Linked DNA regions of Halorhodospira halophila. Each later gene encodes a partner of the first gene's protein in a complex. Links are inferred from orthologs where the notes say so. Each region holds a gene or a part of one and is shown on either strand. Other genes may lie near its edges.

The links. Proteins that work in one complex are often made in the same cells at the same time.
Region 2: the proteins of pabB (region 1) and CCR79_RS11100 are in contact, whole or in part, in a solved structure (PDB 8RP0), measured with the Escherichia coli proteins. The link is inferred for Halorhodospira halophila from one-to-one orthologs.

The regions. Positions count from the first base shown.
Region 1 is NZ_NHSN01000029.1:33,828-39,855, reverse strand. The notes cover bases 1,693-4,565. They hold pabB (aminodeoxychorismate synthase component I), read left to right. Parts: upstream 1,693-2,401; coding sequence 2,402-3,730; downstream 3,731-4,565. Other genes in these bases: CCR79_RS11725 (HDOD domain-containing protein), read right to left, coding at 3,714-4,559; CCR79_RS11735 (AMP-binding protein), read right to left, coding at 1,693-2,267. Also shown: CCR79_RS11740 (YebC/PmpR family DNA-binding transcriptional regulator), read right to left, coding at 1-450; more of CCR79_RS11735, read right to left, coding at 534-1,692; polyhydroxyalkanoate synthesis repressor PhaR, read left to right, coding at 4,702-5,232; phbB (acetoacetyl-CoA reductase), read left to right, coding at 5,497-6,028. UniProt on the Escherichia coli protein: Part of a heterodimeric complex that catalyzes the two-step biosynthesis of 4-amino-4-deoxychorismate (ADC), a precursor of p-aminobenzoate (PABA) and tetrahydrofolate.
Region 2 is NZ_NHSN01000025.1:371,607-375,449, forward strand. Bases 705-3,704 are described here. They hold CCR79_RS11100 (anthranilate synthase component II), read right to left. Parts: upstream 2,502-3,704; coding sequence 1,908-2,501; downstream 705-1,907. Other genes in these bases: trpC (indole-3-glycerol phosphate synthase TrpC), read right to left, coding at 705-837; trpD (anthranilate phosphoribosyltransferase), read right to left, coding at 834-1,862; trpE (anthranilate synthase component I), read right to left, coding at 2,498-3,704. In the rest of the region: more of trpC, read right to left, coding at 19-704; more of trpE, read right to left, coding at 3,705-3,843. UniProt on the Escherichia coli protein: Part of a heterodimeric complex that catalyzes the two-step biosynthesis of 4-amino-4-deoxychorismate (ADC), a precursor of p-aminobenzoate (PABA) and tetrahydrofolate.

The DNA.
Region 1 (6,028 bases):
TTGGTCGCCGTCCGTGCCCGGGGCGAAGATCAGCACACCGCGCTCCTGAAAGAGATAGGCGACCGAGTTGTCGGTGCCCATCTTGCCGCCGTGCTTGCTGAAGGCGTGGCGAACCTCGGAGACGGTGCGGTTGCGGTTGTCGGTCATGCAGTCGACCATGATCGCCGAGCCGCCGGGGCCGTAGCCCTCGTAGCGGATCTCCTCGTAGGCCTCCGCCTCCTCCAGGCCGGCGCCCTTCTTGATGGCGGCGTCGGCGCGGTCCTTGGGCAGGTTCACCGCGAAGGCGCGGTCCAGGGCCAGCCGCAGCCGCGCGTTCATCTCCGGGTCGGGCCCGCCAAGGCGCGCCGCGACGGTGATCTCGCGGATGTGCTTGGTGAAGATCTTGGACCGTTTGGCGTCCTGCGCCCACTTGTGGCGCTTGATGTTGGCCCACTTGCTGTGTCCAGCCATGGATCCTCTACAGGCTTGCTCGTCGGGGGGTCGCTCGAGCGCGTCAGGATACCACGCCCGCCGGGTTGGCTCCGAGGAGCCGCTTACGCCGCGGCCGGCTCGATCACGGCCCGGGCGTCCTCGCGCAAGTCGCGGCGCAGTAGCTTACCCACGGCGGATTTGGGTAGGGCGTCGCGGAAGATCACCCGCCGGGGTACCTTGTAGTTGGTCAGCTGCTGCCGGGCGAAATCGATCAGCTCCGGCTCGGTGAGTTCCTCGTCGCCGGGCGTGACCACGAATGCGACCACCGTTTCGCCCGCCTCGCCCCGCGGCGCGCCGACTACGGCGACCTCGGCCACGGCCGGGTGCTCGGCGAGGGCCTCCTCGACCTCATTGGGGTACACGTTGAAGCCGGAGACGTCGATCATGTCCTTCTTGCGGTCGACGATGTGGATGTAGCCGTCGCTGTCCATGTAGCCGATGTCACCGGTGTGGAACCATCCTCCGCGCAGTGCCAGGCGGTTCTCCTCGGGGCGTTGCCAGTAGCCTTCGAACACCTGCGGGCCGCGGCCGACGATCTCGCCGGTCTGGCCCTGGGGGACGGGCTGGTCGTTGTCGTCGACGATGCGCACATCCGTGCCGGGCAGTGGAACCCCGACACTGCCCAGGCGGTTCTCGCCGTGGGGCGGGTTCACCGCCAGGACCGGGCTGGTCTCGGTCAGTCCGTAGCCTTCGAGTGGGGTGTGGCCAAGGAGCGACCGCCACTGTTCGGCGGTGCTGCGGTGCAGGGCGGTGCCGCCGGCGATGGCGAAATCCAGGTGCCTTGGCGGGTTGTTGCGGAACCACTCCGCCTGCAGCAGGCCGTGGAAGAGCAGGTTGACCGCCGAGAACTTGCTGACCGGGAACTGTTCGAAGGCCTTGCGCAGCTTGTCCACCGGTCGCGGCGAGGGGCAGAGGATGTTTCGGCAGCCGTAGTGGTGGAAGGTCAGCAGATTAAAGGTGAAGGCAAAGATGTGGTAGAGCGGCAGCGCGGTCAGGACCACGTCCTGCCCCGGGCGGATGGCGTCGCCGGCCATGGCGCTGATCTGGCCGAGGTTGGCGAGGATGTTGCGGTTGCGCAGCTCTGCGCCCTTGGGTAGCCCGGTGGTGCCGCCGGTGTACTGCAGCAGGGCGAGGTCGTCGGCGCCGCGCTCGGGCCAGGGCTGCGGGCCCAGGTGTTCGCCGCGGCTCAGGACCGCCCCGAGCCGGCGGGCGTTCGGCGGTGCTGCCGGGATCTCGCGCTTGGCCCGCAGCACGCCGTGGACCAGTCCGCGTTTGAGCCAGGGGAAGAGGTCGGCGATGCCGGTCAGCACCACTTCCTCGACCGCGGTTCCGGTCAGGGCGCCGGAGAGCTTGTCGGCGAAGAGATCGACGATGACCAGCACGCGTGCGCCGCTGTCGCTCAGCTGGTGCTGCATCTCCCGCGGGGTGAAGAGCGGGTTGATGTTCACCAGCACCGCGCCGGCGCGCAGAGTGCCGAAGACGGCGATCGGGTAGGGGAGGGAGTTGGGCATCTGGAGCGCCACCCGGTCGCCGGGGCGGATCCCGGCTTCGGCGATCAGCCAGGCGGCGAAGCAGTCGGCCAGGCGGTCGACGGTGGCGAAATCCAGGCTGGCATGCAGGCCGTTCTCCAGGCAGGCGGTGTAGGCAGGCAGCCGCGGGGTTTGCTCGGCCCGCCGCCGGGCGATGTCCGCCACCGTGGTCAGTTCCTGCAGCGTCGGGTCGGTGCCGTGACGGGTGCCGTAGCAGCGCTCCCAGGGGCGGGCATCGTAGAATGCGGCGGCGCCTTGATCGCTCATGGTTCTCCTCCGTCGACCGTAGGTTTTTTTTGTCGTTGTGAGGTTAAACGATCTGATCTGTCCGGAGCACCATCACTGTGTCTGCACCCCTGCGAATCCGAACCCTGCCGTACATCGCTGATGGACCCGCGGCCATGCGCGCGCTTGGCGGCGAGGCGTGGTCGGCGTGGCTCGATTCGGGCCACGGTGGCTGCGCCGGAGCGCGCTACGACATCCTCGTCGCCCGGCCGACGGTTACCCTGGTCGCCGCCGGCGGGCAGACCACCATCCGCCGCGGCGGGCGAGTAGAGCGCCGCGGCGGCGATCCGCTGGCGCACCTGGCCGCCGAGCTCGATGCCCTCGGGCCGCTGCCGGTCGATGGCCGCTGGCCGTTCACTGGCGGCGCAGTGGGGTATTTCGGCTACGATCTGGGGCGGCGGCTGATGGGGGTGGGGGGACCGGACCCCGGCATGCCCGAGATGGCGGTGGGCATCTACGAGCAGGCGGTGATCACCGACCATCATCACGGCTGCAGCATGGCGGTGGGGCGGCGCCTCGATGAGGACTGGTTGGCCGATATGGCGCGGCGCCGGGAGGCGGGTGGCAGCGTGCAGCCGTGGTCCACGGCCGGAGCGCTCCGGCGCGAACCGGAGGCCGACGGGTACGCCGCCGCCTTCCGGCGGGTGCAGGCGTATTTGCACGCCGGCGACTGTTATCAGGTAAATCTGGCCCGCCGCTTCTCGGTGCCCTACCGGGGCGATCCGCGGGCCGCCTACCTCGCCCTGCGCGCCGCTTCGTCGGCACCGTTCGCGGCGTGGCTGCGCTTCCCCGGGGGCGATGTGCTCAGCCTGTCGCCGGAGCGTTTCCTGCATCTCGATGGCGATGGGGGAGTGACCACGGAGCCGATCAAGGGCACCCGGCCGCGGGCGGCCGATCCGGCTGAGGATGCGGCGGCCCGGCGTGATCTGTTGGGCAGTGCCAAGGACCGGGCCGAGAACGTGATGATCGTGGACCTGCTGCGCAACGACCTGGGCAAGGGGTGCGCGGTGGGCAGCGTGCGGGTGCCCTCGCTGTGCCGGGCGGAACGCTTTGCCAGCGTGCACCATCTGGTCAGCACCGTGACCGGACGCCTGGCGCCGGGGCGGTGTGCCACCGATCTACTGCGTGACTGCCTGCCCGGCGGTTCCATCACCGGTGCGCCGAAGCGCCGGGCCATGGAGATCATCGCCGAGCTCGAGCCGGGGCCGCGCGGTGTTTACTGTGGGGCCATCGGCTACCTGGGGCTGGACGGGCGCATGGACACCAGCATCGCCATTCGGACCGCCACCTGTCGCGGCGGGACCATGACCTACTGGGCCGGCGGGGGCGTGGTAGCGGACTCCACCGCCGAGGCCGAGCTGCAGGAGACGGAGGACAAGGCCGCCGGCTTCCTGTCACTGGCCGAAGGCGGAGGGCCCGCGGCGGCGGTCAGTCGTCGCCGCTGAGCAGCTGCGCGAAGGCTGCCAGGGCCTCGTACTCCTCGCGGCAGGCGGTGCTCACGCGTTCGAGTTTGCGCTGCGGGATGGGCGGGGCGTCGGCGCACTGCTCCGGATCGAAGCCCCGTTGCAGCCACTCGTTGGCGAACCGGATGGTGGCCACCAGGTCCGCGTGGGGGCCCTCGTAGCGGTCGCGGTGGGCGTTCTCGGTGGCGACGGCGATCGGCTCGGGGATCGACCACTCGCGCAACAGCAGTGCGCCGGCCTCGCCGTAGTCGCAGCCGAGCGCCTGGTAGGTCAGTCCGGCCAGCGAGCGCTCCGGGTCCGCCTCATGTTCGGCGAGGATCTCATCCATGGTCTGCGGGAAGATGTGGACCAGCAGGAGCAGGCCGATGCTGTGCAGGACGCCGCCCAGATAGGCGGCGTCGCGGCTCTCGCGCGGCGCGGCATCGGGGGCGAGGCGGGCGGCACAGAAGGCGGTGCCCAGGGCCTCGTGCCAATAGCGCTGCAGCTGGAAGTGTGGGCACTGGGCGGTCCGGAAGAGTTCGTTGAGCAGCAGCGAGGTGGCGAGCACGCGTACCCGGTTGAGCCCGATGCGCATGATCGCCTGCTCGAGCGAGTAGACGGTCTCGCGCCGGGAGAAGAAGGCGTAATTGGCGATGGCCACGATGCGCGCCGCCAGGCCCGGCTCGCGGGCCAGGGTTTCGGCGACATCACTGATGTTGACCTCGTTGTGGCTGGTGGCCACAAGGATGTCGTGAGCGACGTAGGGCAGGGCGGGCAGGGTCTCGGAATCACCCAGCCGCTCCAGTGTGGCCACCCGGTCGGCGTTGCCCATGAGAAACCTCGGTTGCGGTTCGGTGGGGCCAGCCTGGGGGGTCGGGCCAGCGCCGCGTGAAAGTTCTCCCCCATGTTAGCAACTCGCTTGACACTCTACGCACCGCAGCATAGGGTTCGGTTGCCCGCGCCGGAGGCCCTGAATGTCAGATACCCGGATCATCAAGAAGTACCCCAACCGCCGCCTCTACGATACGGCGATCTCGAGCTATATCACCCTGGCCGACGTCAAGCGCCTGGTGCTCGAGAGTGTCGACTTCCAGGTCGTCGACGCCAAGACGCGTGAGGACATTACCCGCAGCATCCTGCTCCAGATCATCAGCGAGGAGGAGGAGGAGGGCGAGCCGATCTTCTCCAGCCAGCTGTTGGCCCAGTTGATCCGGGCCTACGGCGGCAACATGCAGAACATGCTCACCAGCTATCTGGAGAAGAGCCTGGAGCTCTGGGCGGATCAGCAGCGCGTCTTCCAGCAGCGTACCCGCGAGTTCATGGACCATAACCCCATGAACATCATGACCCAGTTCGCCGAGCGTAACCTGGCCCTGTGGCGCCAGATGAGCGGGATGGACAGCAGCCGCGACGAGGAAGGCAGCCGTGACGAGGAAGGCAGCGGCGGGTTCGAGGATCCGCCCGCCTCCAACCGGGGCCCCGGTCGCCACCGCCAGGATCAGTAAAGCTGAATAACTGACCCCGCCAAGGCTTTCCGGCTTTCCAGGGTGCGCTGTGCCGGGTGATTTCGCAGGTCTCCCGTAACCCCTCCAGATTCCGCCCTGCGCCGTCGTTGGCCGGGCTTGCCGGCCCGCGTTGACACTCGCTGCGGCGCAGCATAAGCTTCTTAGGCGCAGCATATGCTGCGATGCACAAAAGTGGTGCAGCGCGGCATCCGGCCGTGCGCCCGCTGCGTGCAAGTCCAATGCAGAAAAGCGAGGAATACCGATATGGCAGGTCGTTTGGCCCTGGTAACCGGAGGCAACGGTGGCATCGGCACCGCTGTCTGTCGCGAACTCGCCGCGCAGGGATATCGCGTGGTCACCACCTGCGTGGACGCCAAGGCGGAGCGCGTTGAGGATTGGCAGGCGCAGCTGCGCGAGGAGGGCTACGAGGTCGGCTACGTTGAGTGCAACGTGGCGGATTACGAGTCCTGCCAGCGCATGGCCGAACAGATGAAGCAGGCCTACGGCGAGGTGGAGGTGCTGGTCAATCTCGCCGGCATCACCCGTGACGCCTTTTGCCACAAGATGGAGCACCAGGACTGGCAGGATGTCATCGACATCAACCTGGACAGCGTGTTCAACGTCACGCGCCAGTTCCTCAACGGCATGCGGGATCGCGGCTTCGGGCGCATCGTCAATGTCGCCTCGGTGAACGGTCAGACCGGGCAGTTCGGTCAGGCGAACTACTCCGCGGCCAAGGCCGGCATGCACGGCTTCACCATGGCGCTGGCCAAGGAGAACGCACGTAAGGGTGTCT
Region 2 (3,843 bases), on another replicon or contig:
CCACGGCCACCCCGCCGGTCACGCCCCAGCGGGGCCGCCGAAGAGCTCGGCGAGCCGTTCCCCCGGGCTCTCCGCGGACATGAACGCCTCGCCGACCAGGAAGGCGTGGATGCCGGCCGCGCGCATACGGGCCACATCCCCGGCGGTGTGGATGCCGCTCTCGGTCACTGCCAGGGCACCGGAGGGCATCGCCCCGGCCAGCGCCTCGCTGGTTGCCAGATCGGTATGGAAGGTCCGCAGGTCCCGGTTGTTCACGCCGACCAGCGCCGGCCCCAGCGGTGCGACCCGGGCCAGCTCCTCGGCGTCGTGGACCTCGATGAGCACATCCATGCCCAGTTCCACCGCCAGGGCGTGCAGCTCTGCCAGCTGCGCATCACCCAGCGCCGCGGCGATAAGCAGGATGCAGTCCGCCCCGAGGACACGCGCCTCGTAGACCTGATAGGCATCGACGGTGAAGTCCTTGCGGAGCACCGGCACGGTGACGGCCTCGCGGGCCTCCTGCAGATGGGCGTCATCGCCCTGGAAGAAGTCGCGGTCGGTCAGCACCGACAGGCAGGCGGCACCGTGACGCTGGTAGTCGGCGGCGATGGCCGCCGGCCGGAAGTCGTCGCGGATCACGCCACGGCTGGGCGAGGCGCGCTTGATCTCGGCGATGACCCCGGCGCCGCCGGCCTCAACCCGCTGCAGCAGCGCATCGCAGAACCCGCGGGTCGGCGCCAGGTCGGCAGCGGCGGCCGACAACTCGCGCAGCGATCGGGCCTCGGCGCGCTCGACCACCTCCTCGGCCTTGCGGCGCAGGATGCGGCGCAGGATATCCGGCGTCCCGGTGGCGCTCATTGGGCGAGCTCCCGGGTCGTCGCCACGAAGCGCTCCAGGGTCTGGGCGGCGGCCCCGGAGGTCATGAGTTCCCGAGCCCGCTCCACACCACGACGCAGATCGGGCGCCTCACCGCCGACATAGAGCGCGGCACCGGCGTTGGCGGCGATCAGCTCCATGGCGGCAATGCGCTCGCCGGCGAAGGCGGCACGGATCATCGCCAGGCTGTCCTTGGTGCCGGAGATGGTCACCTCATTGAGCGGCGCGCTGCGCAGCCCCAGATCCTCCGGCGTGACGGTGTACTCCTCGATCTGCCCGTTGCGCAGCTCGGCGATCCGCGTCGGGGCGGCGATGCTGATCTCGTCCAGCCCGTCCTCGGCGTGGACCACCAGCACATGATCGCTGCCCAGGGTCTGCAGCACCTCGGCCACCGGGCGCACCCACTCCTGGCCGAACACCCCGAGCAACTGGCGCCGCGCCCCGGCCGGGTTGGACAGGGGGCCGACCAGGTTGAACAGGGTGCGCACACCGAGTTCCTTGCGCGGCCCCACGGCGTGCTTCATGGCGCTGTGGTGCAGCGGGGCAAAGAGGAAACCGACGTTGACCCGGCGGATGCACTCGGCCACCGCCTCGCTGCTGAGCTCCAGCGTGGCGCCGCAGGCCTCGAGCAGATCGGCACTGCCACTGCGCCCGGAGACCGAGCGGTTGCCGTGCTTGGCCACCGGGATGCCCCCGGCGGCGGTGACGAAGGCGGCGGCGGTGGAGACATTCAGGGTGCCGCTGGCATCACCGCCGGTGCCGCAGGTGTCCACCAGGCGGTGGAAGTCGTCGCCGACATCGACCCGCTCGGCGAGCTCACGCATGACCGAGGCAGCAGCGGCCATCTCCTGGACCGTCTCCCCCTTCAGGCGCATGCCGATGAGGAAGCCACCGATCTGCGCCGGCGTGGCCCCACCGGTCATGATCGTGCGGAAGACCGCGGTCATCTCATCGGGGCTGAGGTCCTGGTTTTCCGTGATTCGACGAAGGGCGGCGGTTAGGTCCATGGGGTGCCTCGGTTTTTTGATGGTTCAGGGTACTAGGGGCAGGGTTCAGGCGACGGCGCGGGGCTGCTCGAGGAAGTTGCGTAGCAGATCGTGGCCGGACGATGTGAGGATCGATTCCGGGTGGAACTGCACCCCCTCGACCGGGAGACGGCGATGGCGCAGACCCATGATCTCGTCGACGGCGCCGTGGGCCCCCTCGGTCCAGGCGGTGATCTCCAGCTCCTCAGGGAGGCTTTCGCGCTCGACGATCAGCGAGTGGTAGCGGGTGGCCTCCAGCGGCTCGGGGAGGCCGGCGAAGACTCCCTGGCCGCGGTGACGCACCGCGGACGTCTTGCCGTGCATGACCTCGCGGGCCCGGACCACGCGGCCACCGAACACCTGCCCGATGGTCTGATGCCCGAGACAGACGCCGAGGATGGGCACCTCGCCGGCCAGGCAGCGGACCACCTCAAGCGACACGCCGGCCTCGTTGGGCGTGCAGGGCCCTGGCGAGATCACGATGCGCTCCGGACGCAAGCGGCGCACCTCATCGGCACTGATCTCGTCGTTGCGCACCACCTCGACCCGGGCACCCAGCTCACCCAGGTACTGGACCAGGTTCCAGGTGAACGAGTCGTAGTTGTCGATCATCAGGATCATAAGCCAGCCTCGGCCATCTCGACGGCGCGCAGCAACGCCCGGCCCTTGTTCAGGGTCTCTTTCCACTCCAGCTCGGGGACCGAGTCGGCGACCACCCCGGCGCCCGCCTGGACATGGACCTGGCCATCGTGGACCACCGCCGTGCGGATGGCGATGGCGGTATCCATATTGCCCGACCAGGACAGATAGCCGACGGCCCCGGCGTAAACGCCCCGCTTGACCGGCTCGACCTCGTCGATGATCTCCATGGCGCGGATCTTCGGCGCGCCGGAGACTGTCCCGGCGGGGAACGTGGCCCGCAGCACGTCCATGGGGCCGAGCCCGGGACGCAGCCGGCCAACCACGTTAGAGACGATGTGCATGACCTGGGAGTAGCGCTCCACCACCATGCGCTCGGTCAGGCGCACGGTGCCGGTCTCGGCCACCCGGCCGACGTCGTTGCGCCCGAGGTCGATGAGCATCACGTGCTCGGCGATCTCCTTAGGGTCCGAGACCAGTTCCTGCTCCAGCTCCCGGTCGCGGGCTTCGGTGGCCCCGCGCTTGCGGGTCCCGGCGATGGGACGCACGGCCACCTCGCCATCCTCGAGGCGGACCAGGATCTCCGGCGAGGATCCGACCACCTGGCACGCACCCAGATCGAGGAAATACATGTAAGGCGACGGATTGGTGCAACGCAACGCCCGGTAGAGATCGAGCGGCTCGGCGCTGAACGGCATGCTCATGCGCTGCGAGGGAACCACCTGCATCACGTCGCCTGCAGCGATATACTCGCGGATCCGCTCCACCGCGTCCTCGAAGCCGGCCTGGGTGAAGTTGTAGCGGGGCTCGCCGGCCGCCACACCACGCCCCCGGGACGGGGGCCGCTGCACGGGCTCGGCCAGCCGCGCGGCCAGCTCGTCGAGCCGGGCTAGCCCGGCCTCATAGGCGCCGGGCTCGCGCGGGTCGCAGTGGACCACCAGGTAGAGCCGGCCAGCGAGGTTGTCGAAGACCACCACCTCCTCGGCCTCCACCAGGCAGATATCCGGCAGCCCCAGGGCGTCTTCCGGGGCCCCCTCAGCCAGGCGCGGCTCGACGTAACGCACGGTATCGTAGCCGAAATACCCCACCAGCCCGCCGAGAAAACGCGGCATCTGCGGGAATCCGGAGGGCGTTGCGGCGCGGTGGCGGTGCTGGTAGGCCTCGATCCAGGCGAGCGGATCGCGAACCTGCTCCTCGTCGACCAGCGCGCCGTCGCGGCGAACCTCGACCCGGTGGCCGTAGACGGCGATCTCGGTCCGGGCCGGCAGGCCGATGATGGAGTAGCGCCCCCACTTCTCGCCACCTTCCACCGACTCAAAGAGGA